One region of the Pseudoalteromonas sp. SG43-5 genome, then DNA from elsewhere that is predicted to be linked to it. Evidence: predicted binding sites of a transcription regulator. Region 1 holds the regulator's gene; each other region holds the start of a gene.
The links. The regulator sigma-54, encoded in region 1, starts transcription at its own class of promoters, with help from an activator protein. The targets are predictions, from matches to a motif close to GTTGGCACGNNNNTNGNNT.

Region 2: the regulator sigma-54 is predicted to act here: its motif matches at 6,306-6,324, upstream of H5161_RS16455 (TorF family putative porin).
Region 3: the regulator sigma-54 is predicted to act here: its motif matches at 5,515-5,533, upstream of fliS (flagellar export chaperone FliS).

Annotation. Positions count from the first base shown of each region.
Region 1 is NZ_JACJFA010000014.1:10,398-18,468, forward strand. Features, by position in the region: gene H5161_RS14130 (protein disulfide oxidoreductase) at 1-350, opposite strand, end outside; gene mgtE (magnesium transporter) at 553-1,911, opposite strand; gene H5161_RS14140 (HPr family phosphocarrier protein) at 2,043-2,315, opposite strand; gene rapZ (RNase adapter RapZ) at 2,358-3,203, opposite strand; gene ptsN (PTS IIA-like nitrogen regulatory protein PtsN) at 3,222-3,674, opposite strand; gene hpf (ribosome hibernation promoting factor) at 3,679-3,966, opposite strand; gene H5161_RS14160 (RNA polymerase factor sigma-54) at 3,993-5,492, opposite strand; gene lptB (LPS export ABC transporter ATP-binding protein) at 5,562-6,287, opposite strand; gene lptA (lipopolysaccharide transport periplasmic protein LptA) at 6,284-6,829, opposite strand; gene lptC (LPS export ABC transporter periplasmic protein LptC) at 6,819-7,373, opposite strand; gene kdsC (3-deoxy-manno-octulosonate-8-phosphatase KdsC) at 7,370-7,921, opposite strand; gene H5161_RS14185 (KpsF/GutQ family sugar-phosphate isomerase) at 7,922-8,071, opposite strand, start outside.
Region 2 is NZ_JACJFA010000018.1:71,749-79,819, forward strand. Features, by position in the region: gene H5161_RS16420 (M1 family aminopeptidase) at 1-620, shown strand, start outside; gene H5161_RS16425 (Bor family protein) at 804-1,115, shown strand; gene H5161_RS16430 (Bor/Iss family lipoprotein) at 1,112-1,441, shown strand; gene H5161_RS16435 (ABC transporter permease) at 1,455-2,693, opposite strand; gene H5161_RS16440 (ABC transporter ATP-binding protein) at 2,686-3,393, opposite strand; gene H5161_RS16445 (efflux RND transporter periplasmic adaptor subunit) at 3,393-4,559, opposite strand; gene H5161_RS16450 (YIP1 family protein) at 4,615-5,328, opposite strand; gene H5161_RS16455 (TorF family putative porin) at 5,521-6,207, opposite strand; gene H5161_RS16460 (hypothetical protein) at 6,484-7,647, opposite strand; gene H5161_RS16465 (helix-turn-helix transcriptional regulator) at 7,803-8,003, opposite strand; gene H5161_RS16470 (hypothetical protein) at 8,012-8,071, opposite strand, start outside.
Region 3 is NZ_JACJFA010000013.1:115,385-123,455, forward strand. Features, by position in the region: gene H5161_RS14035 (sigma-54 dependent transcriptional regulator) at 157-1,623, opposite strand; gene H5161_RS14040 (PAS domain-containing sensor histidine kinase) at 1,620-2,732, opposite strand; gene H5161_RS14045 (DNA-3-methyladenine glycosylase I) at 2,865-3,458, shown strand; gene H5161_RS14050 (sigma-54-dependent Fis family transcriptional regulator) at 3,761-5,197, opposite strand; gene fliS (flagellar export chaperone FliS) at 5,643-6,044, shown strand; gene H5161_RS14060 (hypothetical protein) at 6,053-6,367, shown strand; gene fliD (flagellar filament capping protein FliD) at 6,445-7,854, opposite strand; gene H5161_RS14070 (flagellar protein FlaG) at 7,958-8,071, opposite strand, start outside.

The DNA of each region.
Region 1 (8,071 bases):
GTGAGTCCTTGCGTCATTTTATTATCTTTTAAGATTATATAAGATGGCGTGACTTGTCCCTGCCAATCGGAAAATATCTCCCCGTGTTGATCGTTAACAGTACTGAAGCTGTAGCCTTGCTCATTTAAATAATCATGCAGCTCTTGATCAGAGCCTGATTTTATCGCGATGCTCACAACAGGGTATTTATTCTCGTTTGCGAGTTCGTTTATGGCAGGGGAGGTAATACTACAAATAGGACACCAAGTTCCCCAAAAATACACAAGCGTGGGTTTATCTTGGCTCATTGCTGCTAAATTAATGTTTTGCCCTTTATAGTCGATTAATTGTAATTGAGGATTTGCTGGCATGACAGGTTGCCGCCACCAATTGACGGCGGTATAAATGACGAAAAATATAGAGCCATATACCAGTAGACTTTTTAATATGGATACGCTTTTTTGTTTTAGCGTTTTTTTAGGTATGTCATTTTTATGTTTGGTATCCGTTGCCATAGCTACTGATTTACCCTAAGTATTTTTGCTGTAGTTTTTTACATTTAAAGCGTTTAATTTATATCAGCAACCATGTAGCAGTACCTAAAAAGGCGAATATACCAACAATATCAGTCACCGTGGTTAGCACCACACTCCCTGCAAGAGCAGGGTCTATATTCATTCTTTTAAGAATTATTGGAATACTTGCACCAGCAACACCTGCCACCACTAAGTTCATAAACATAGCGAAGGCGAGTACGCCACCAAGCATAAAGTCCCACTGCCATAGCGCAATAACACCCGCAATTAATAGTGACCACAAAATACCGTTTAGCGCGCCAATGGCCAGTTCTTTCATCATCAAGAAACGTTGGTTTGTTTGGTTTATATGACCTACTGCAATACCACGGATAACAAGCGTTAATGATTGGCTACCAGCAACACCACCCATAGAAGGGACAATACCGTTAAGCACAGCCAAAATAGGGAGCACATCTAAAGTGCCTTCAAAAAAGCTAGCTACAAAAGCAGCTGCAAGTGCGGTTAGTAAGTTAACTCCTAGCCAAACTGAGCGTTTTTTAGAGCTTTTTAGTACTGGCGCGAATGTATCCTCTTCATCATCAAGACCGGCTAGGCTTAATAAGCTATGCTCGGCATCTTCTCGGATTACATCAACGATGTCATCGATAGTAACACGACCGAGGAGTTGGTCGTTATCGTCCACCACTGGGGCCGATATCCAATTATGACGCTCAAATAATTGCGCTACTTCACTTTCATCCATTGAGATTGGGATAGACTCACAATCTTCATCCATTAAATCGCGGACAATTTTTTCTGGCGGATTAGTTAATAATGTACTCAGCGATAAAGCGCCTATAAAGCAGTTATGTTTATCAACAACATATAAATCATCTGTACCCTCTGGTAACTCACCACGCAGTCTAATATAACGAAGTACAACATCGAGTGTTACATCAGGGCGAATGGTCACCGTATCGGTGTTCATTAGCGCACCTGCTGAACGCTCTTGATATGACAGTGCTTGCGTGGCACGTTCACGGTCTTGAATGTCCATCGCGCTAACAACGTCTTTATAGACGGTATCTGGCAGGCTACGTAATACTTCACCTAAGTCATCGTGGCCCATGTCTTCAGTTGCGGCGGCAATGTGCTTAGGTTCCATTTGGGCAATAATGCCTAAACGAACATCTTCAGATAATTCTTCAAGAACATCACCCTGCACATCAGGATCGACCAATTGCCAAAGCAGTCGGCGAATTTTATGCGGTGATGATTCTAATAATAATGCGGTATCACAAGGAGCCGTTTTTGCGAGCATGCGCCTAACTTGAACAAATTGACCACTATTGAGTGACTTCGTCACCTGCTTTAGTTGCTGTAGTGGATAATCTTGTTCAAAAGCTTCTGGCATTGGCGTCCTTTATAAATTGTTATATTACTTTATGGGGGGAGGTGAGTTAACTGGCGTTACTAACCTATTTATTTTATATATCTGTTTTAATTGAAGCACTAGTAATGCGAATATTGTTTTTATAAAACAGATTATTCTTGTTCATTAAAGCGTTGTGCTATTAATTCTCCAACAGCGTGTAAAGCTTGCTCAGAATCAGGGCCTTTACAAACAACTTTAACTTCTTTTCCTTGGCTACTTTCAAGTAACATTAATGCAAGTACGCTATCGCCTGCTGCTTCTTTGTCATCTTGGAATAATGTGATTGTAGCATCAAATTGTACTGCTAATTGCGCAAGCACAGTAGCTGCTCTGGCGTGTAAGCCTAATTTGTTTTTTATTAAAAAGGTATCTTCACAATGCATAACTTACTCTACCTAAGCTGAACAGGTGATTATTCAGCTATATTATTTTTCTTGTTCGCGATGGCGAATTTTTACATTGGGATGTGTCATTGCAAAACTTTCACCGATAGTTTGCGCTAAATACACAGAGCGATGTTGCCCACCTGTACACCCAATAGCAATGGTTAAATAACTGCGGTTATTTCGTTCTAAATGCGGTAACCACGTTTGTACAAATGTTTGAATTTGCCATGTGAATTTTTGCACTATGCTGTGATTAGCTAAATAGTCTTTAACCGGTTGATCTAACCCATTTAAAGGCTTCAACTCTGGTTCCCAGTGTGGATTTGGTAAAAAGCGTGCATCAAATACGTAGTCTGCTTCTTTTGGTATACCGTGTTTAAAACCAAATGATTCAAATGTGACAATCAGTTGCTTATCTTTTTTACCTAAAATCTTTTCACGAATAGATTCAGCGAGTTGATGAACACTTAAATCAGTCGTATCTATCATAAAGTCGGCGCGAGTGGTTAATACATCAAGTAATTCTTTTTCTTTTTTGATGGCTAAATCAAGAGGCAACGAGTCTATTGATAGTGGGTGTAATCTGCGTGTTTCAGAAAAGCGTTTGATCAATGTCTGATCGTCACTATCTAAATAAAATAACGTAGGGTTTGCAAAGCCTGGTAAGTATTCAAGAATATCGTTAAATTCATCTTGTTCTTTAGGGATGTTGCGCACATCTATGCTAACAGCAATTTTATCGTAGCTATCAGACACACTGCGAACTAATGAAGGTAGTAGGTTTACTGGAATATTATCTACGCAATAATAACCTAAATCTTCTACAACGCGCAAAGCAACCGACTTTCCAGAACCGGAACGGCCGCTTATGATAATTAACTCCATTTAACACCCTTTATAAAACTATGATTGATCGACAATAACTTGGTAAAGCTCAGTATCAGATTTTGCACTGCGTAACTGTTTACAAAAATCTTTGTTGTTTAGTTTATCAGCAATGGTTGCTAGAGTCTTTAAGTGCTGCTGGTTATCGCCATCTGGTACGATGAGTGCGACAAAAATATCAACAGGGCGATTATCGATTGCATCAAAGTTTATTGGAGTTTCGCTAACGAGCACTAAAGCCAAAGGCTCTTCTGCACCGCTCATTCTTCCATGAGGAATAGCAATGCCACGTCCTATACCTGTACTACCTAATTTCTCTCTGCTCATTAAAGCATTAAGAATATCTTGTTGCGGTAAATACGGAAGTTTGTCGTGAGCAAGTTCGCTAATGAACTCTAAAATTCTTTTTTTGCTATTAAAAAGGACCGCAGCTTTGCTGCAGTCCTGGCATATAAGTGAACTTAATTTCATCATATTAGTGTCGAGCAAGCTTCTCTTTGTGTTTGATTACTTGGCGATCGAGCTTGTCGATCAACGAGTCAATAGCGGCATACATATCTTGATGTTCTGTAGAGGCAAATAGCTCAGCACCGCTTACGTGTATTGTGGCTTCTGCTTTTTGATTTAATTTTTCTACATCGAGAATGACATGAACATTATTAATATGATCAGAGTGTCTTTCAAGCTTCGCAAATTTAGTATTAATATAGTCTCTTAGTGAATCGGTTAATTCTACGTGACGACCAGTTAAGTTTAGTTGCATAAGCATTACCCTCTTAGTTTAGCGTCTTAAATCAGACTTTTACGCTGATTTGACGGTGGAATAGCAAGAGATTCGCGGTATTTTGCGATTGTACGTCTCGCTACTTTAATTCCTTGCTCAGCCAATATATCCGCTATTTTGCTATCACTCAATGGTTTTGCTGAGTTTTCTGCTGCGATTAATTTTCGGATAAGCGCACGTATTGCTGTAGATGAACATTCACCACCGTTTTCAGTACTTACATGGCTTGAGAAAAAATATTTAAGCTCAAATATACCACGGGGTGTATGCATGTACTTTTGAGTAGTTACGCGAGAAATTGTCGATTCGTGCATTTCTACCATTTCAGCAACATCATTTAAAACCATTGGTTTCATGGCTTCAGGGCCATGTTCAAAAAAGCCTTGTTGTTGCTTAACAATACAATTAGTAACTTTTAATAGCGTGTCGTTTCTACTTTCTAAGCTTTTAATAAACCATTTAGCTTCTTGTAAATGTGAGCGAATAAACTGGCTGTCGCCACTTGATTTTACAGTGCGAGACATTGCTGCGTATTGGCTATTAACACGAATTTTAGGCATGCTATCTGGGTTTAATTCGACAACCCAGCGGCCTTTAATTTTTTTAACTGACACATCAGGAATAACATACTCAGATTCTTCCCTTACAATAGTATCTGCAGGTTTTGGGTTGAGAGTATGTATTAGTGTCATTACTTCTTTAAGCTCTTCTTCTTTGAGCTTAGTTTTTTTCATTAATGTACGATAGTCGCGAGCTGCTAATAGATCAATATGCTCGGTTAAAATCATTTTCGTTTCATTAATATAAGGTGTTTCTTTATCAAATTGATTAAGCTGAATACACAAACACTCTTGTAAACTACGTGCAGCAATACCAACAGGATCAAACAGTTGGATGCGTTTTAATACCGCTTCAATTTCATCAAGTTCGACTTCGTTATCATCTTCGTTTTCTTGATTAAAGCTTTCTAAAATCTCTTCGCAGCTTAGTGTTAAAATACCTGAATCATCGACAGCTTCTACAATAGCAATAGCAATAGCTTCGTCTGTAGGGCTAAATGGCGTTAGTTGTAATTGCCACATTAAATACTCATGGAGCGTTTCAGTAGAGGCGCCTTGGTATATTGATTCGTCTTCAGGCATTGGACCTGATGAGGCTGCAGGAGCGGCACTCATGTACTCATCCCAACTGACATCCATAGCCATGTCGTCACTTAGCGTGTCTTTTGCAAGTGCTTCACCAGTATCTTGTTCGTATTCGCTCGGAGCATCATCAGCAGATGCGCTAACAGTTATGTCATCGGTATCAGCTTTTTGCTCGTTTTTACCAGCAGCGTCTTCGGAATAGTCTGCCTCTTCAACCTCTAATAGTGGATTACTGTCGAGAGCTTCTTGTATTTCTTGCTGGAGATCCAATGTACTGAGTTGCAACAAACGAATAGCTTGTTGCAACTGTGGAGTCATTGTAAGTTGCTGGCCCATGCGCAGCTGTAGTGATTGCCTCATGTATCTCTAACAATCCTTTTATGTTGTTATAATTAATACTAGCAGATGCTTAAAGACATGGCGTAAATGTTACAGCCTAAATTGCTCGCCTAAGTAAACATCGCGTACTGTTTTATCATTTAATACGTGTTCTGGAGTACCTGATGCAATCAGCTCCCCATGAGAAACAATGTAGGCTTTTTCACAAACATCAAGGGTCTCTCTTACGTTATGGTCGGTAATTAATACACCAATCCCACGATTTTTAAGATGTTCTATTATTTTCTTTATATCTAATACCGAAATAGGGTCAACACCGGCAAACGGTTCATCCAGTAATATAAATTTAGGATCTGCTGCCAGCGCTCGTGCTATTTCTACACGACGACGTTCTCCCCCCGATAATGCCATACCTTGGCTATCACGAATGTGTTGTATGCTAAATTCATCTAATAAGTTATTGAGCGTGTCTTCTCTGGCTTGTTTATTTAGTTCTTTGCGCGTTTCTAAAATGGCCATTAAGTTTTGATAAACAGTCAGCTTTCTAAAAATCGATGACTCTTGTGGTAAGTAGCCTATGCCTAATCTAGCACGACTATGCATAGGTAAAAGAGTAATATCGTTATCATCAATAGATATTTTACCTTTGTCGCTAGGAACAAGCCCTACAATCATATAAAAAGTCGTTGTTTTACCAGCACCGTTAGGGCCAAGTAAGCCAACTATACTGCCAGCTTGTACTTCAAGGCCGACGTTTTTTACAACTTCACGACCTTTATAGCTTTTTGCTAATAGTTCTGCTTTTAATGTGCTCATGGTTGACCTTTATCGCCTTTTTTACTTTTTTTAGTTTCGATCGGTACTAAAATTGTGTGAACGCGGTCAGTTGAGTTTTCATCTTTTTCGGCACTGATGAGCTGCTGCTCTATGTCGTAGGTAATGCTTTTAGCATTTATTTTTTGTCCGGCTTGCGAAACTTGTGCATTACCAACAAGCGTTAAAAAACGCTTAGATACATCATAACGTACTTCGTCAGCACTGGCGCTCATAGTCGTGCCGTCTGATTGCTTTTCTTCAAAGTGCGCAGGGCTACCTGTGGCAATTAATAATTGTTTATTATCACCAAGTTCATCACGTTTGTGTACTTCTAGGCGATCGGCTGTAATGCGGCGATTACCGTGAATAATCTCAACGTTTTTCTCAAAAATACCCACATTAGCTTTCAATTGACCTTCTTGCTTGTCGGCACTTATTGAAATTTGATTGGCAGCAGGTTGCGTGTTTTGCTCTGCAGCACTACTATTAAACGCTAGTATAAGTGTAGGAATTATAAGTGATTTTAATATTTTATTGGTCATAATATATGGTTCGCGTATGGTTAATTAGTTTTATCACTTCGGTTTTCAAGTCGGCTTCTAGGCCTTTACCGGTGATTTTTAAATTGGGTCCAGTGATAATGACGGGTTGCTCCGAACGCATTGTTAATAACTTTATATCAACCTGAATATTATCAGCATTGATTTTGTCTATCATGGCGTTATCGGTTAAATTTTTGGCAACCACATTACCTTCTAAAATTAATTGTTTATCTTCATATAATGTTGCTTCGTCTGCATTTATTTGCCACGTTTGTTGCTCGTTATATAAAGTAAAAATGGGTTTTTCAAAAAACGTGAAACCTAATTGCTGGTATAGCTCCATTTTAGCCGCAGTGACTTTGTGGCTAATTTTACCTTGCTCATCATAGGCTGTCTGTTTGAGCTCAATAGCTATGTAATCAGGCTTAGCAACAACTTCAGGCTCAGCCTGAGGCACAATATTTGTTTGTGTAAAATAAGGGTACCAAAGCCAAACCATACAGCTAATGAATAAAACGCTTAATATTATGCGCGCTGCATTCATGAACTAGTGCCTTGTGTAGTCAATGCTTTACCATTTTCAAGCATGAGCAAATCGGTGAGTTCTCTCACAGCGCCAAAACCACCAGGCATTTGCGTTACATAATGTGACAAACGCTTAATAAGAGGGTGGGCATCATTTACTGCAACGGCAAAGCCTACTAACTCCATAACAGGCATGTCAGGACCGTCATCACCAATATAAGCAATTTGTTCATCGCTAAGGTTGAGTTTATCTTTTAATTCTTGATAGGCAATGAGCTTATTTTCTTGGCCTTGATAAATATGCTGTACGGTTAAGCTGCTCATACGTTGTTGTACTATCTGTGAATGACGACCAGTAATAACAGCTACTTCAAAGCCACTGTTTATAAGTGCTTTAATGCCAAAACCATCTTTTGTATTAAATGCTTTTAGCTCTTCACCTTGATTGCCAAGGTAAATACGGCCATCAGAAAATACACCATCAATATCGCATATAAGTAGTTTTACTTTTTTAGCGCGTGCTTTTGCATCATCGCTCAGCGGTTGATAGAGTTCTTCAAATTGCATTTATAACACTCCTGCTTTTAATAGGTCTTGCATATTTAATGCGCCAATAGGTTGGTTTTTCTCATTGACGACGATTAGGCCATTTATACGTTTACGTTCCATAATATTGAGCGCTTCAGCGGCTAAAATATCTTGCGTAGCTGTAGTGCA
Region 2 (8,071 bases), on a different contig from region 1:
ACTTAATGGGCCGTACTGGCGAAGCCTTTGAAGAAATGCCACTATATAAAACGCAGGCTCAACAATACCTTCATTACAATAAAGGCTCAGTTGCGATGATGGCGATTTATGATCGTTTAGGTGAAGTACGCTTAAATGCAGCACTTAAAGCGTTTTTGAATGAGTTTAAATATCAATCAACGCCATATCCAACCACACTTGATTTACTTAGTTATTTAAAGCGAGATGCAACACAAGCTGAACAACGTTTTATTGATGATCAGTTTAAATATATAACGCTTTATGAGCTTGAAATGAAAGAAGTGTCGGTTACTGATGATGTTGATGGCGAAGGTTTTTATACAGTAACACTGAGCGTTGAAGCAACTAAGCAGCATGCCGATGGACAAGGTGAAGAAACTGAGCAGCCGCTCGATGAGCTAATTGATATTGCATTATTTAGCGACGACCCTGAAAACTTACTCGCTGAAGACTTTGTTATTTACTCGCAAAAGCATCAAATAGTATCTGGTACCAATACTATTGAGCTAAAAGTAAAAGAAAAACCATTATTTGCAGGGGTTGATCCTTACATTAAGCTGGTCGACAAAGACAGTAAAAACAACTTAGCTAAGTTTTAAAGTCTATTTATTTACTAACTACTTAAACTGACTACTTTAAAGGCCGCATTTATGCGGCCTTTATGTGTAATAAACTGTATAAAACTTCATAGCGTTTCTACATATTCCCCACAGCTTTTTACGCTAATATTTTATGTTCTCTTATAAAGTTACCTTACTGGTATTTAGTTTATAAGGAAGAGTATGAAACCATTAATTATAGGGGCGATAGCATTAAGCCTCAGTGCTTGTTCTGCGGTAACCATTCAGCCACGGGCAACAGCAAAAATAACGAGCCAAGCTAATTACGAAGATAGCCGCCCATTTTATTTATGGGGATTAGTGGGTGAGCAGCGGGTAGACGTAAAACAAATATGTTCAAATACACCGGTTATTCAAATGCAGTCACAGCAAACGTTTAGTGATGGAGCGCTGAGTTTAATTACGCTTGGAATATACTCGCCTCATACCATTAAAGTGTGGTGCCAAGAGCAAGTACTAGGGGAGGCATTATGAGCATCAAGCTATTTGCAGCCGGTTGCACACTGATTATTTTAACGGGGTGTACAAATATTTACTTTGATAACGGTATGCAGAGCAAAGTAAGCAATAAGACGCTAAAAAGTTCACAGTGGCATCATAATTTTGCACTTGCGTTGTACGAGGGATCAGAGCCGTTAGATTTAACAAAACATTGCCCACAAGGGGATTGGCAAAGCGTTCATACGTATAAATCGTTTACTAATGGTTTAGCTGAGGTGGTTGTGAATCAAATTGGCCCAGCTTGGTACCCTAAAACAGTAGAAGTACAATGTAATAAGGTACCATTTAAAGCTAAATAATTATTTAAAATAGTTATTCGTAACGCAGTGCATCTATAGGGTTTAGTCTTGCTGCTTTAATAGCAGGGGCTAAACCAAATATAATCCCAATCATTGATGTAAATCCGAACGATAGTATTACAGCCCATACTGGTATATATGCATCAGGCATACTTGGGACTAAAAACGAAATAAGCCCTGCGGCGCCATATCCTATAATGAGTCCTATTAAGCCACCAAAAAGTGAAAGCACAACGGCTTCAACTAAAAACTGCAACATAATAAAACCAGGTGTTGCGCCTAGTGCTTTTAATGTACCAATAACACGTGTGCGTTCAGTTACCGACACTAGCATTATGTTCATAACACCAATACCGCCAACAAGTAAGCTAATGCCAACAATACCAGCAGTAATAGCAGTAGCACTGCTGGTAAATTTATCTATTTGGGCACGAGATTTTTCAGCGGTTTCAAATTCAAAGTCGTTTTCATCTTTCTCTTTTAGTTTATGCAGTTGGCGCAATACACGAGTTATTTTTGCAAGCACTTGTTCTTCGTTAGTACCTTCATTTAACCTAAACATAATTTGCACATTAGTTTGTGTACTTCCGCCTTCTAAAGCACTCATGGTACTAATTGGAATATTAATGTAATCGTCTTGGTCAAAACCAAATAAGCTACCTTGTTTTTCAGCAACGCCAATAATTCTAAACCATTCACCACCTAGCTTTATATATTCACCTACTGGGTTTTCAGGAAGGTTTAGCTTTTCTATGATTGAAGGGCCGATAAATGCGACTCTTCTTCGTTTATCATCGTCCTCAGCACGAATAAAACGACCAAGTTCAGGATAAGTACGATACGCTTTTTGATAGTCTTGCTCGGTACCGATAACACGCGATGAATGGCTTTTATTTCCATACTCAGCTCCCCCCGAAAAGCGCCAGGTAAACATTAGGGCAGTTAGCGTTTCAGCTTCTTTTATACGCGACTTTAAAGCTAAAAAATCGTCGTAGGTAAGCTTGGCATTTTTACCAACCATTTCGAGTTCAATACTGGTGTAAGGCTTTATTGTTGTTACATCTGGCGACATATCAGCAAGTTGATCGTTTATTTGCTTTGTAAAACCCTGCATTACTGCAACGACAGTAACTACGGCGGCAACACCAATAATAATACCCAAACAGGTCAGTGCGCTGCGCATTGCATTAGCTTTAATAGCTGAAAAAGCGGCCTTAGTGCCTTCCATTATCGCAAGAGCTGATTTAAACATGCTGCTTGATTCCTTCATCTTTAGTTACATCACTTACCACTTTACCGTCCACTAAACGAATCACGCGTTGGCAATGATCGGCAATTTCTTGCTCATGTGTTACTAAAATAATAGTGTGACCTTCGTTATGCAGCTCATCAAACAAATCCATAATTTCGCGGGTCGTTTTACTATCAAGATTACCTGTGGGTTCATCTCCTAATAATATATGTGGTTTTGTGACTAAAGCGCGGGCAATAGCAACACGTTGACGTTGCCCGCCCGATAGCTGGCTAGATAAATGATTAACTTTATCACCGAGACCTACCCGCTTTAGTGCTTCTAGAGCTTGTTGCTTGCGCTGTTTGCTAGGGATAAAGCGATATACTAAAGGCTGCATTACATTTTCTAGTGCGGTTGCACGTGGTATTAAGTTAAAGCTTTGAAATATAAACCCGACACTTTCATTACGCTGATGAGCAAGCTCTGTCTCGGTCATACTTTTTACTAGTTTATCTTTTAAGTAGTATTCGCCACTGCTGGGTGTATCTAAACAGCCTAATAAGTTCATCAAGGTCGACTTGCCTGAACCAGAAGGTCCTATAATCGCCACGTATTCGTTTTGCATTATATGTACGTTTACATCATCAAGTGCCTTAAATACCTCTGAGCCCATTTTGTATTGTTTATTAATATGCTCTAGCTTGATTACCGCAGACATTAGGCTTCTTCCTTGTCTGCATCTGATTTAAGTTTTACCACATCACCTTCAGTCAGAAGACTTACTGGGCGCGCAGGGCCAATAACTATTTTGTCGCCCTCATTTAAGCCGTCAGTAATGGCTTGCTCTATATCAGATGATATTCCAACAGTTACGGCGATTTTGCTAACGGTGTTATCACTATTTAGTCGCCATACAAATGTTTTATCGTCTTCTTTTTGGATTGCTTCTATTGGAAGTTTTAAACCGTTTTCGGCAATGCTTGTTGCGATCTCTGCTCTACAACTCATTCCTGCATATAGCTGGCGCTCAGTAGTGTCGAGTAATACTTTTACTTTAAACGATAAACCTTGAGAGCCGGCTTGGTTTTTAGCTGAAGTACCAATATTGATTACTGTGCCACTAAATGGTTTATTAGGGTATGCAGCCGCATAAATATTCGCTTTTTGGTTAAGCTTAATACTCGCAATGTCGGTTTCATCCACACGTAGCTCGGCTAAAATAGCACTTGGGTCGGCTACTAGCATTAAATCAGAGCCAATAATATTAGTAGTACCGGCTATAACGGTTTCACCTTCTTTAATATTTACAGATGCAAGCAAGCCGCTCATTGGAGCTCTAAATACACTTTTACTTAAGCGATCTTGCGCAATTTGTAGTGACGCTTGTGCTTGGTTGTAAGACTCTATTCGTGATTCAATATCGATTTTAGCTAGATCGCGTGCGCTTTCAATATTCTCGTAGCTCTCTTGATTACCTAAACCGACATCATATAAGTCTTTTTGTCTTTTAAGTTGGCGCTCTAGGTTAGCAAGGCGTGTTTTATTGTGTTTAATTTCAATTTCTGTGGCGCGAAGGATTGCTTTACTACGGGAAACTTCTGATTCAAAAGCAGTTGTATCAAGGCGCATTAACATATCGCCTTGTTTAACTCCTTGGCCTTCTTGAACAAATATTTTATCTACTCGGCCTGTCACTTCAGAGCGTAATTGCACTTGTGTATTAAAAACTAAATTACCTGAAGCCATTATTGAGTCAGCAATGTCGCCAAGCTCTACTTGAGCAATATTTACTTCGGCTTGTTTTTCATCGCCAGAAATTTGCTTTGACACAATTAGGGCTATAAATGCGCCTACAGCGAGTGTGATGATTATTGCTTTTTTCATTTTATCTATCCGTGAATTAAGTAATGTGGAGCTAGTATCTACCTCCACTTAAGAGTTAACTTGCTGCAATGATTGCCCAAATACCAAAAATAATAATTGAAGGAAGAGCAGAGAATAGGAGTGCTTTGTTAGTTGAAAAATTAGTCCAGCATTTTAAGCCGATCATTCCCAGCGCAATGCTCCAAAAGCTAAATAAGTTTATTGATTCTAATAAGCTATAAAAAGGATGGCCAATTTCAAGTCCTATTATTAATTGGTTAATAGATGCGTAGCTATATACGGCTTGTTGAGATATTTGATCTGTACTTGCACTTAGTACAAGAGCAATTGTTCCTAGGCTTGAAATAACAACTGGCATCATTGTCCAGGTAGCGAATCCATACCAAGCTCCGTAGCTATGTTCTGATTCAGGATCTTGTTTAGCCACAAGCATATAATAAAGTGCCATTAATGCATTCATGATAGCCAGCGCAATTACGCCGCCAAACAAACCAAACCATATTTGGCCTTCTGCATTTTGCTCTATACTTTGGCGAATCATTTTTTGCTCGCCAATCGTCGCATCAATAGTTGATGCTGCTACTTGCTCATTAATCAAAAACTGCATATCAACAGTGGAATAAAAAATATAAATACTCGCCATTGAAACTAAAGACATGACTATAAAAGCAAGCCATGACCAACCTTTGGCGTGTTCAACACCATTGAAAGCTTTACTAGGACTTATATAAATATCGAGTAGGGCGCTAAACGCGTTAGGTGATTTCATTATTATTCCTTTATACCTATTTTATGGCTAGGCAGTTATAAATGCCCAGTGACTAGGTAATAGAATAAAGGAAAATGTATGTATTGTTTTCATTCAATTGTAACGTTTTGTTAACAGGTGTGAGGGGTCTTGTTCAAAAACGAGAAAAGGGCCAAAAGGCCCTTCGTGTCGCAGCAAGTAACACATTCTTTCTTATAAATTAAAGTCTACAGAATAAGCAACGTAAGCTTTAATATCTGAGTCATCCATATCTGTATCAGATAAACCAAAAGTGAAACCATCTTTCGAAATTGATACACCGTAATCTAAGATATTATCATCGCCAATAAAGTCACCAGAGTAGTGGCCTAAGTGAAGTGCCATTTCAGTGCCGTTACTGCCAATAGCAAAACCGTAGTCAGCTGTCAGGTAAAGTGAATCACCAAAGTCTGTACCATCACCACTTGCAGCTGATGTTGCAAGTACTGAAGCACCAAATGTAAAGCCTTCAACACTGATGCTACCGTAAATTTCAGAGAAATCTGCGTCAGCTTCAGAAGCTGCATCTGGGTAAGCGTAATAAATATAGCCAACATCATAGCTAACGCTTTCGTTAATGTCGCCACCAAAGCCTGCATATAAATCAAGCTCATAGGTCATTTCATCTGCCCACGATGCATTTGAAGCCCAAGTACCTGCATAAAAGCCCGATTCATTAGCGTAATCAATACCGCCTGAAATAGCTGCATCGCCCCCAGTTTGCTCTTGACCACGCCATAAGTAGTTTGATGTTGCCGCTGCATTTGCTGTTACTTCAGCATGTACGGCTGTTGACGTTAAAGATGTTGCGCCCATTAATGCTATAGCACTTATAGCGATGGTTTTTTTTAGTTTTAGCATGTCCATTTCCCGTTATATGATTTTTGCTCGCCAAGGTTTTTATTATGTATTCGGAACCTTTAGGCTGACGGCTTTTTATTGTTTAACTAACGAGATAATTGCACTGTATGTGCCAGCTTCATTATTTTTTATTAAAAATTATTTTTATACATTAAAAACATGAGCTTGTATTTTATAGATTGAGAAGAGAGATGGTATGTAGGAAGATGTTGCGCACACTGCTGGTGCATAAATTAACCTAGCCGCACCATAAAAGTACGGCTAAATTAGAAGTTTTTAGCCAAATATAGTGCGCATAAGGCTAATTGTTTCGTTTACACTACGACCTTTTTGAACTTCACTCACAATTGAATCGCGCTTACTGCGAATGTGCTCAGGAATATCGTCAGCAGCAAGTGCGCGGTCTACTAAAATTTCTGCAGACTCTTTACCTCTACGCTGAGTTTTACCTGTCGTAGTTGTAGTTCGTTTAGGCTTACTTAACAGTTTGATGTAGTTAGAGTTATCTGGTGTTTTTGCATCAGCATAGTGAAAGAAACATGGGATTAGTGCTTTAATAGCAACTAATTGTGCTTCTAACTCATTACTAGGTTTAGCCATTTTGTACCATGACATAGCTTGAATACCTTTTACAATATCTTGCCAGTAACGCTCAAAATCACTATTTTTTAGTTTAGAAACACCAAGGGCACCGCATAATGCATCTAATCGATTGTTTGTGATCGGAGTAAATATATCAGGGCGACGCATTGCAAGCAGTCGTGTTGCAGGCGCAAGTGTTGGTTTTTCATTATTGTCGGTGAATATTTTTGAATAAGCAGCAACAAATTGTTGATATTCGTATTGAGTAATGTCACCTTCAAGTGGAATATTTACTAGTGCATCGTCAAAGGCACCTGGTAAATCGCCAAGCATTTGATGAAAGCTCTTCGCACTTTTTGTTGATGCAAACCATTCAACGTCAAAGTTGTATGTGCTTGGATCAAGTGATGCCATGTGCTTACCGCTAAACGCAAGTAAGTCTTCAGGAATCATATCTTTAAGAGATTGTTCACGAATGCTCTTAATGTAGTCTACTAAGCGAAGCTGTTCATCAAGAGCAATAACGTCTTTGTGTTGTTCTACAAATACACTTACTACAGGCCACGGAGCAATACGTAAAGTTTTAACCTGTAAAAAGCTGATAGCTGAAATAAGCTGATCGTGTAGCTTCTTAAGTACTGGTAATTGCTGCGGCTCTAGTAAATCGTAGTTCATACGATCTCTGCTTGCACTTAGCAATTCGTAACACCAAGGTAAAAAATCATCAGGGTGGTTTTCTACTTTCACGGCCATAAGGTTAAGGCTTAATTCTGAAGATTGCTTCAGAATGTTCTGATAGATTTGATTTTCTTGTTCGCCTAGCGTCATTTTTGACGGTGAAATTAGCAGTTTTTTCATGCCTTGTAGAATCTCCGGTTTAGATATATATTTTTTTGCTGGTCTATTTTAGCGCAATTACGCTAATAACAACAGCGCTGTCCTCCATACGTTGTAATTGAAGTAGCTAAATCGGTGTTTTTGCTAATAGAATGAGACTAACGCTTTAACATGTATCAATCATTTTTATCTAGTACAAAGAGACTTTCAACTGAGGTATTAAAATGCTTTGCTATTTTTAGAGCAATTATTACCGAAGGGGTAAATCGTGCCGTCTCTACTGTACTAATAGTCTTACGTGAAACCGCAATTAGATCAGCCAAGTCTTGTTGAGAAAGGCCTGCTTCTTTGCGGTATTTTGCAATTTTATTTTGCACTTTTGCTCCTAATCTTTGCTTTGCCAAAGAATTGATACGCCGTATATTAAACTCATTATAGCAAGGTA
Region 3 (8,071 bases), on a different contig from region 1:
AATTTATCTCTGACACGCAGTGAACTCTTATAAGTAATAAAGCACAAAGCATGCCAAATAATTAATCATTAAAATACAATAGGTTAACTTTAACTTATGTGAGTCAGAGTTTTGACAACCCTAAGTTCGCAGCGCAAACTTAGGGTTTATAGGAGGTTATGCAGGAAGTGAAATACCTAAATCGCGCATTTGCGCTAGTTTATAACGTAAAGTTCGTGGGCTTATGCCCAACGTTTCGGCAACGTCTTTACGCTTACCTTGGCAACGTGCAAGGGTTTCTAAAATAATGCGATGCTCTTTATCTTTAAGCTCATCTTTATAGCTACCGGTATCTGCCGCTAGCAAGCCCTGCTTAGGTTCAGCCTCAACAGGTGCTTTTTCATCGTAGTATGCCGAGCTTAGCGTACTTTTATCAACGCCTTTATCTACGTGAGCCACTTCTGTCGGCGATACTGTTTGCACTGGTGCCAATGAAGGCTCCATAACAAAGTTATTAGCTGCTAAGTTTTCAATAAAAATAGCATGCTCGTTTATTGTATCGCCACTTCGCAGTATAAGCGCACGCTGTATAACGTTATCAAGCTCGCGCACATTACCAGGCCACGCGTGAGCCAGTAACTTTTGCTCGGCAGCTTTATCTAAATACGCCATAGGCTCTTTGCTTTTACTGATATGGCGCTCAATTAAATGCTTAGCCAATACAATAATATCGCCAGGGCGTTGGCACAATGGTCGCCACATAAGTGGAAAAACATTAAGCCTGTAATATAAATCTTCTCTAAATTGGTTTTCAGACACGGCTTCTTTTAAATCACGATTACTGGTTGCCAAAATACGTACATCGAGCTGAATTGTTTTACGCCCCCCTAAACGCTCTACTTCACGTTCTTGCAGTACGCGTAAAAGTTTAGCTTGTAGTCCTAAGTCCATTTCAGTAATTTCATCAAGTAAAATAGTACCGCCTTGTGCTTGCTCAAACTTACCCGGACATGCTTGAATCGCCCCCGTAAAAGCCCCTTTTTCGTAACCAAATAACGTGGCTTCGAGCATATTTTCAGGAATAGCCGCGCAGTTAATCGCTACAAATGGCTCATTACATCGGCTCGACTTATCATGAATATAACGCGCAAGTACTTCCTTACCCGAACCACTTGGGCCAAGTACCATTACACTTGCATCAGAGCGTGCTACTTTACTTGCAAGCTCCAATAATTGAATACTAGTTGGATCAGCAACAACGGGGCCGTCGGTTTCTTTTGCTTTTTCAGGCAAATAACGGCTCACCATATTTAACAGCACTTCAGGTGCAAATGGTTTTGCCATGTAGTCAATTGCACCTAGGCGCATGGCCTCTACCGCATCGTCAATTGTGGCATACGCCGTCATCATCAATACAGGTAAATCAGGGTGGTTTAATTTAATACTGCGTAGTAAATCAAGTCCACTCATTGCGCCCATTTGCACGTCGCTTACAACAAGCGAAAATTGATCTTTTTTAAGCAGTAACATTGCTTGCTCAGCACTGCTCGCTGCAACACATTCAATACCCGACATTTCAAGGGTATCTATTAAGGCTTCACGAAGCCCTGCGTCATCTTCGACAACTAAAATAGTGTTACTCATAATGACCCCTCTAATTTAGATGTTGCCTTAATAGGCAGTAACAAGCTAAAGCAGGCACCACCATGCGTATTATTAGTCACATCAACACGGCCTTGGTGCGCACTAGCCACCGAACTCACTACAGCAAGCCCTAAACCTGTGCCCTGACTTTTTGTAGTAAAAAATGGTTCAAAAATTTTATCGCTTTGGCTTAAATCAACACCTGGGCCATTGTCGCTCACACTAATACGAACCATATCTAAATCTTTTAAATCTCTTTGTGCGCTAATTTTTACTTTTGCGCCACCGCCAATAACTTGAATACTATTGTGCACTAGATTTTGAATAGCACTGGCCAATGCCGTTTTATTACCAACTATTTGTATATCGGGTTCTGGTAAGCTTACATCTAGCTCACTTTCATTAAGTGCGACCATCGCATCGGCACCTGCTTTAACTTCTGTTAAAAGCTGCTGCATTGAAACTTGCTCAACAACTTGCTGATCGCCACTTTTAGCAAATAACAGCATGTCGTTTACTTGAGTTTCTAAATCTTTTAAACGCGACATTAACTTTGTTTGAAAATTATCTCGAGATGCTTCTGGTAAGCGCTTTGACCCTAAATTAGCAGCGTACAGCATAGCGGCTGAGAGCGGTGTGCGTACTTGGTGCGCTAATGATGCAACCATTTTGCCCAGCGCGCTTAATCGCTGCATATGTGCAACACGTTTTTGTAGGCGGCGGGTTTCGGTTAAATCCGTCATTAAAATAAGTTGCCCAGGCTCTGGTGCTAAAGCAGTAATATCAAGCTTTATTAGGCGTCCGTCTTTTAAAGACACTTCATGGCCATCATCTTGATGTGGCCTAAAAGAGCGCTGAATAACATTAAACCAGCGTTCGCCTTCAAGTGGCTCGCCAAGCATATCAATCGCTATTTGATTCGCTTTTGCAATCAACCCTTTGCCATCAAGTACAACCACGCCTGCTGGCATGGTATCAACCAAATGTGAAAGCCAACTTGCTTGCTTGCGCAGATCGCTTAATTCACCAATGTACTCCTCTTGAAGTAAACATGGGTTATACTGATTTGCAGAAAAAAACTGTGGTTTTAGCACGCTAGCAAGGGCCATAATCAAATCTCGAATTGATGTAGATACATGTCTAAATGCACGATTTATACCAAAATTTATTTACATACTTATCATTAAGTTACATCAATAATTTGAGCGACATAAAAATGACGCACACAAAAAGGAATAATAATGAGTGAGCAAAAAAAGTGCCGTTGCCCGTGGCTCGACACCACTAAACCCGACTACGTTATTTACCATGATGAAGAATGGGGCGTCCCTCTTTATGATGATACAAAGCTGTTTGAATTTATCACTCTTGAATCAGCGCAAGCCGGCTTAAGCTGGTACACAATTTTAAAAAAGCGCAGCGGTTATAAAAAAGCATTTGCTAATTTTGATGTAGATAAAGTGGCACAACTCACACAAGATGACATTGAGAGATTAATGCTTGATGAGGGTATTGTGCGCAATCGCTTAAAAATTGCGGCAACTGTTAACAACGCAAAGTGCTTTATAGAAATACAAAAAGAATTTGGAAGTTTTAGTAACTACCAATGGCAGTTTGTCGATAATAAACCGATTATAAGTAATTTAAATAACGCTGAGGACTACCCAGCAATTACAGAGGCATCAACTGCATTTGCTAAAGATTTAAAAAAACGGGGTTTTAAGTTTTTAGGCCCAACAACGGTATATGCGCATATGCAGGCCTGCGGTATGGTTAACGATCACAGTAATGATTGTTTTAGGAAAGAAGAAATTATTAAGACTTTTAGTGAGTAAGTGATTTATAACCATAAAAGTGATTAGTTCACAAAGAGGTTAAGAGACGCTGCGCTTTAGAGAAGTAAAGCGTAAGTTGACTATGGTTTCTCATTTACCTTCGTTTTTCTCTTTGTGAAATAACGTTTTATTTAAATGATTAAAAGCTACGCTTTTCACGCGAGCAAGCTCAGCGTCTACCGCCAAGGTTTAAGTTTGGGTTATCTTGTAGACGCCATGCTTGCGTGACGGGCAAAGCCCGTAAAGTGATTGATCACAAATGAATAATAAATAACGAAAAGTATTTCACCATTTTCGTTCTTCTAATCTCGTGAAAGATTATACTTTTTCATTTTCTCAACGAGTGTTGTTCTGCGAACCCCTAATATCTCTGCAGCACGCGCTACAACGTAATCATAGCGCTCTAACGCTTGGGTAATTAAGCTAATTTCAAGCTCTGCTAAATAATCTTTAAGTTCAATACCATCATCAGGTAATAGCCCACTACCCGTTTGGCTAAACTCAGCGTCAGGCTCACTCTCATAATCGCTAAAACCGGTGCTAAATATATCGTTAAAGGCGTCTTTTTCCATTAACTCTTCAGGGTATTCTGGCTCGTAGGCTTCAACTTCAATGTAACGATATTTGTTAGGTAAATCAGGAATATCAACCACTTTGTCAGGGAACATAATAACCATACGCTCCACCAAATTAGCAAGCTCACGAATATTACCAGGCCAAGCATGTTCTTTTAAGCTCTCAACTGCGCGCTCTGTAAACTTAGCGGTAGAACCAGTCTGGTCGTTAACTCGGCGCATTAACTCTTTTAAAAGCAGCGGAATATCATCAGCTCGCTCACTCAGCGATGGGTTTTCGATAGGAAATACATTTAATCGGTAATATAAATCCTCCCTAAAACTTCCCTCTTCAATCATTGTTTCAAGATTACGATGCGTGGCCGCAATAACGCGCACATCAGCCTGAATGGCCTTTGTACCACCAACACGTTCATAACTGCGTTCTTGCAATACTCGCAGCAACTTAACTTGCATTTGCAGTGGCATATCGCCTATTTCGTCTAAAAATAGCGTCCCACCTTGAGCTAGTTCAAAGCGCCCTTTACGAGCCGATATAGCACCAGTAAACGCGCCTTTTTCGTGGCCAAATAGTTCACTTTCGAGCAGCTCAGCCGGAATAGCACCACAATTAACAGGTACAAACGGTCCATTAATACGCTTTGAAAGCAGGTGTACATTACGGGCAACCACTTCTTTACCTGTGCCTGATTCGCCTAAAATTAAAACATTAGCGTCGGTTTTTGCCACTTGCTCAATTAAAAAGCGAACATCTTTTACGGCTTCTGTTTCACCAACAAGTCCGTCAAAAGTTTTATGTGGTTTAGTATGCTTATGCTCATTAGGCAACATGCGCTGATACTGCTGGCAATCGTGAAGTAACTGCGTTGTCACTTCGTGATTAAATGGCTCGCAAATAAGCCCCACCACATTAGCGATACTTAATAGTGGTTTTAGCGTTTCGCCAATCAATAAAAACGGTAATGTTGGATAGCGTTTAATTAAGCTTTCGTGGTCAAGTGATTGCAACGCTCCTAAAATAATCATGCATTCTTGCTGCTGATATTTTTTGCATTCTTGTTCAAAGCAGTCTTCGCTTAATAGTTGGACAGCTTCACCAATAAAGCCAAGTGAAGCATTTAATCCTATTGCGCGGTTGTTATTATTATCTAAAATCAAGATCATATTTAGCGAGCCGTACTTTCACTAATTTGTATAATTAGTTAAATTGTAAGCCAGTTCAGCATGGATGCAAGTGATAGCGGCAGTTTTTTGACATAAACGCCAAAAAACAGACGGGCTAGTTAAGTCAATCATACTTAATGGTTAATCATTAAGTATGGGTTATAGTTTTAACTTAGTTATTACTTAACTATTACCTAACTATAACTTAGCCCTAAAAATTAATTTACTCGTCAATAAAAATGCTATTGTTAGTAAATAAACTCAATTATAAATTTAAGTTGAAGTTACAAGTGCCGATACATAAATAAGTGAAAATGCTTGGCATTAATATTGCTTTGTTCTTATAAAAGTATAAAAGCTTTATTGATTTTTTATATAAGTTTTTATACAAGTTTTTATATCAACTTTCACATAATTTTATTGTTTTAAATTTTAGGATCACCCCATGGCTCATGTCTCAGTAAAAAAATACAGTCAAGTTCGTGCCAGCAGCATTGCCGAAATGGCCCCATACGAACAAATAAACCTTATATTCAGTAATATTATCGGTCGCTTAGCAGCTACAAAAGGGTTTATTGAGCGCAAAGAAATAGCAAAAAAAGGGGAAAACATTTCAGCATGTATTTTGTTATTTGGTGCACTGCAAGATGCACTTAATTTAGAAGTAGAACAAGACCCTAGTATTTCTAACAATTTATTGGCACTTTACGATTACTGCCAACGTCGCTTAACGCAAGCTAACCTACATAACGATATTGAAGCAATTACTGAAATATCAAGTATTGTTAAAGAAATTAAAGAAGGCTGGGATAACATTCCACTAGATCAACGCAGCCCTGCGGTTTAATTTAAATTATGGACTCGCCAACATCTTCAGAGCAACTAACTAACTACTCTGAGCTCATACGAACGTTGCTTAGTAAAATTGAAGTGTTAGTAAATGATAATAATGCAGACGAAGCTCAGCCTTTTTTAGGCACTTTAAATACTGAACTAAAGCAATGGTGTGAAAGCAGTGAAGGCCCAAGTGCAGAGCAGTTAGAATTAATTCAGCTTCGTATAAATACTATTTTAGTAAATGCGAATAGTGCAAAAAACGAATCATCAAAAGCTATTATTAAACATAAAAAATCAGGAAAGGCGATTAAAGCCTATAAGGCAAGTCGCTAAAATCTACTCAAATAGAAAATACAAAAAAACCGTTTTAAATAACGGTTTTTGTGTTTACTATTCAATAAGGAGTTTTTTTAGTTATTACTTACAACTCCAGGCATATTTTCTAACTGAGCTTGAACGTAACTGCTGGTATTATTGAGGCTAGCAACTAATAAATCCATCGCATTATATTGCGCATACAACCTAGATGAAAGAGATTCCATTTTGCGTGTGAGTGAATCCCTTTCATCATCAAGGTCGCGTAGCTGTCCTTCTTTACTCTCAATTCTATTTTCAATTAAGCCATCTGATTTAGTATAAAAATCCATTAAGTCATCGAATGCTCCTGCAAACCCTATATCATCATCGTCTGCTTCGTCACCTATAAAAAACTTCTGAGCTAAATCAACATCATTTTTAAGCTGCTCATCAAGTTTTTCTTTATCAAAACTTAAGACACCGTATTGATCTGAAGACACACCAAGTTGTAAAAGCGATAAAGAATCACCATTGCCTAAATCTATCGACTCAGTTATCTCACTTCGAAGTTTTGACATTACTCCTCGAAGTAATGAATCACCCGCCATAACACCTGCGCCGTCAGCAGTGGAAGAACCTAATGTATTACTTAAGTTAAGTAACTCGTTATAGCTTTCAATAAAGCTATTAAGGCCTTCTTCTATATTATCGTTATTTTCTGCAACAGATAAATTACTAACATCGTCATCGATACTATGGCTTTTATTAGCGGTAATAGTTATCCCATCAATAACATCTTCAAACGTGTTAGAGGGGCTACTTATTGTTAGCGAGCCATCAATAGTAATTGATGCGTCTATTGCCGCTATTATTTCACTCGCATTTTGTACACCGGCAGAGTCAAATGCCAAACGTGAAAGACCATTTACATCTGTGTTACTACCATCGGTATCAGCAATTTCTATTTTAATTTCATTTTCAGCGCCACTATTTTTAGCCGATATAACTAAGTGTTGACCGTTATCATCAGTAATAATCGTGGCATTAATACTGTCATTATCGATGCTGTCGTTTATTGCATCGCGAATTTCACTCAAGGTCGCAGTATCTGACACGTCAATAACGAAACTGTTTTCACCCGAGGTTAAGGTCATTGTCCCCTCACCTACCGCTGTTTCAGGATCAAATGCTTGCGATAATACTTTATGCTCTGTAGCTAAATTATTTACTTTAACTGAGTAGCTTCCTGGCTGTGCATTCTTATCCGAAGTAAGCGAAATAAAATCATCCTCACCAGATATTTCTCGCTTTTGATAATTATCAACGTCTCCAAGGTTAGCCATAGAATCTTGAACTTTTTCGAGTGCTGATTTAAGTGCGCCGACAGCAGAGATATCAGTTGTTAAGTTGTTCTCTTTTGTATCTAATCGAGCTTCAGCAGGGGCTTGTTCAGCATTTACTAGCGCATCAACAATATCTGATACAGCTAAACCTGAGCCTAGGCCATTAAACGAAATAGACATACTTCACCTCATTAAATACTTAAAATAAACTAACTTAACTAGTAACATTTAAAACTTAGCACCTAAAAATCGATACTTAATGAATAATGCATTAAATTACCCGCTAAACTGTTTGGTCAATTAAAATACCTGCCGACTCAGATAGTTTAGATACCAAATTTAATACTTCCTCAGAAGGATATTGCTTAATAACTTCACCACTATCTTTATCTAATAC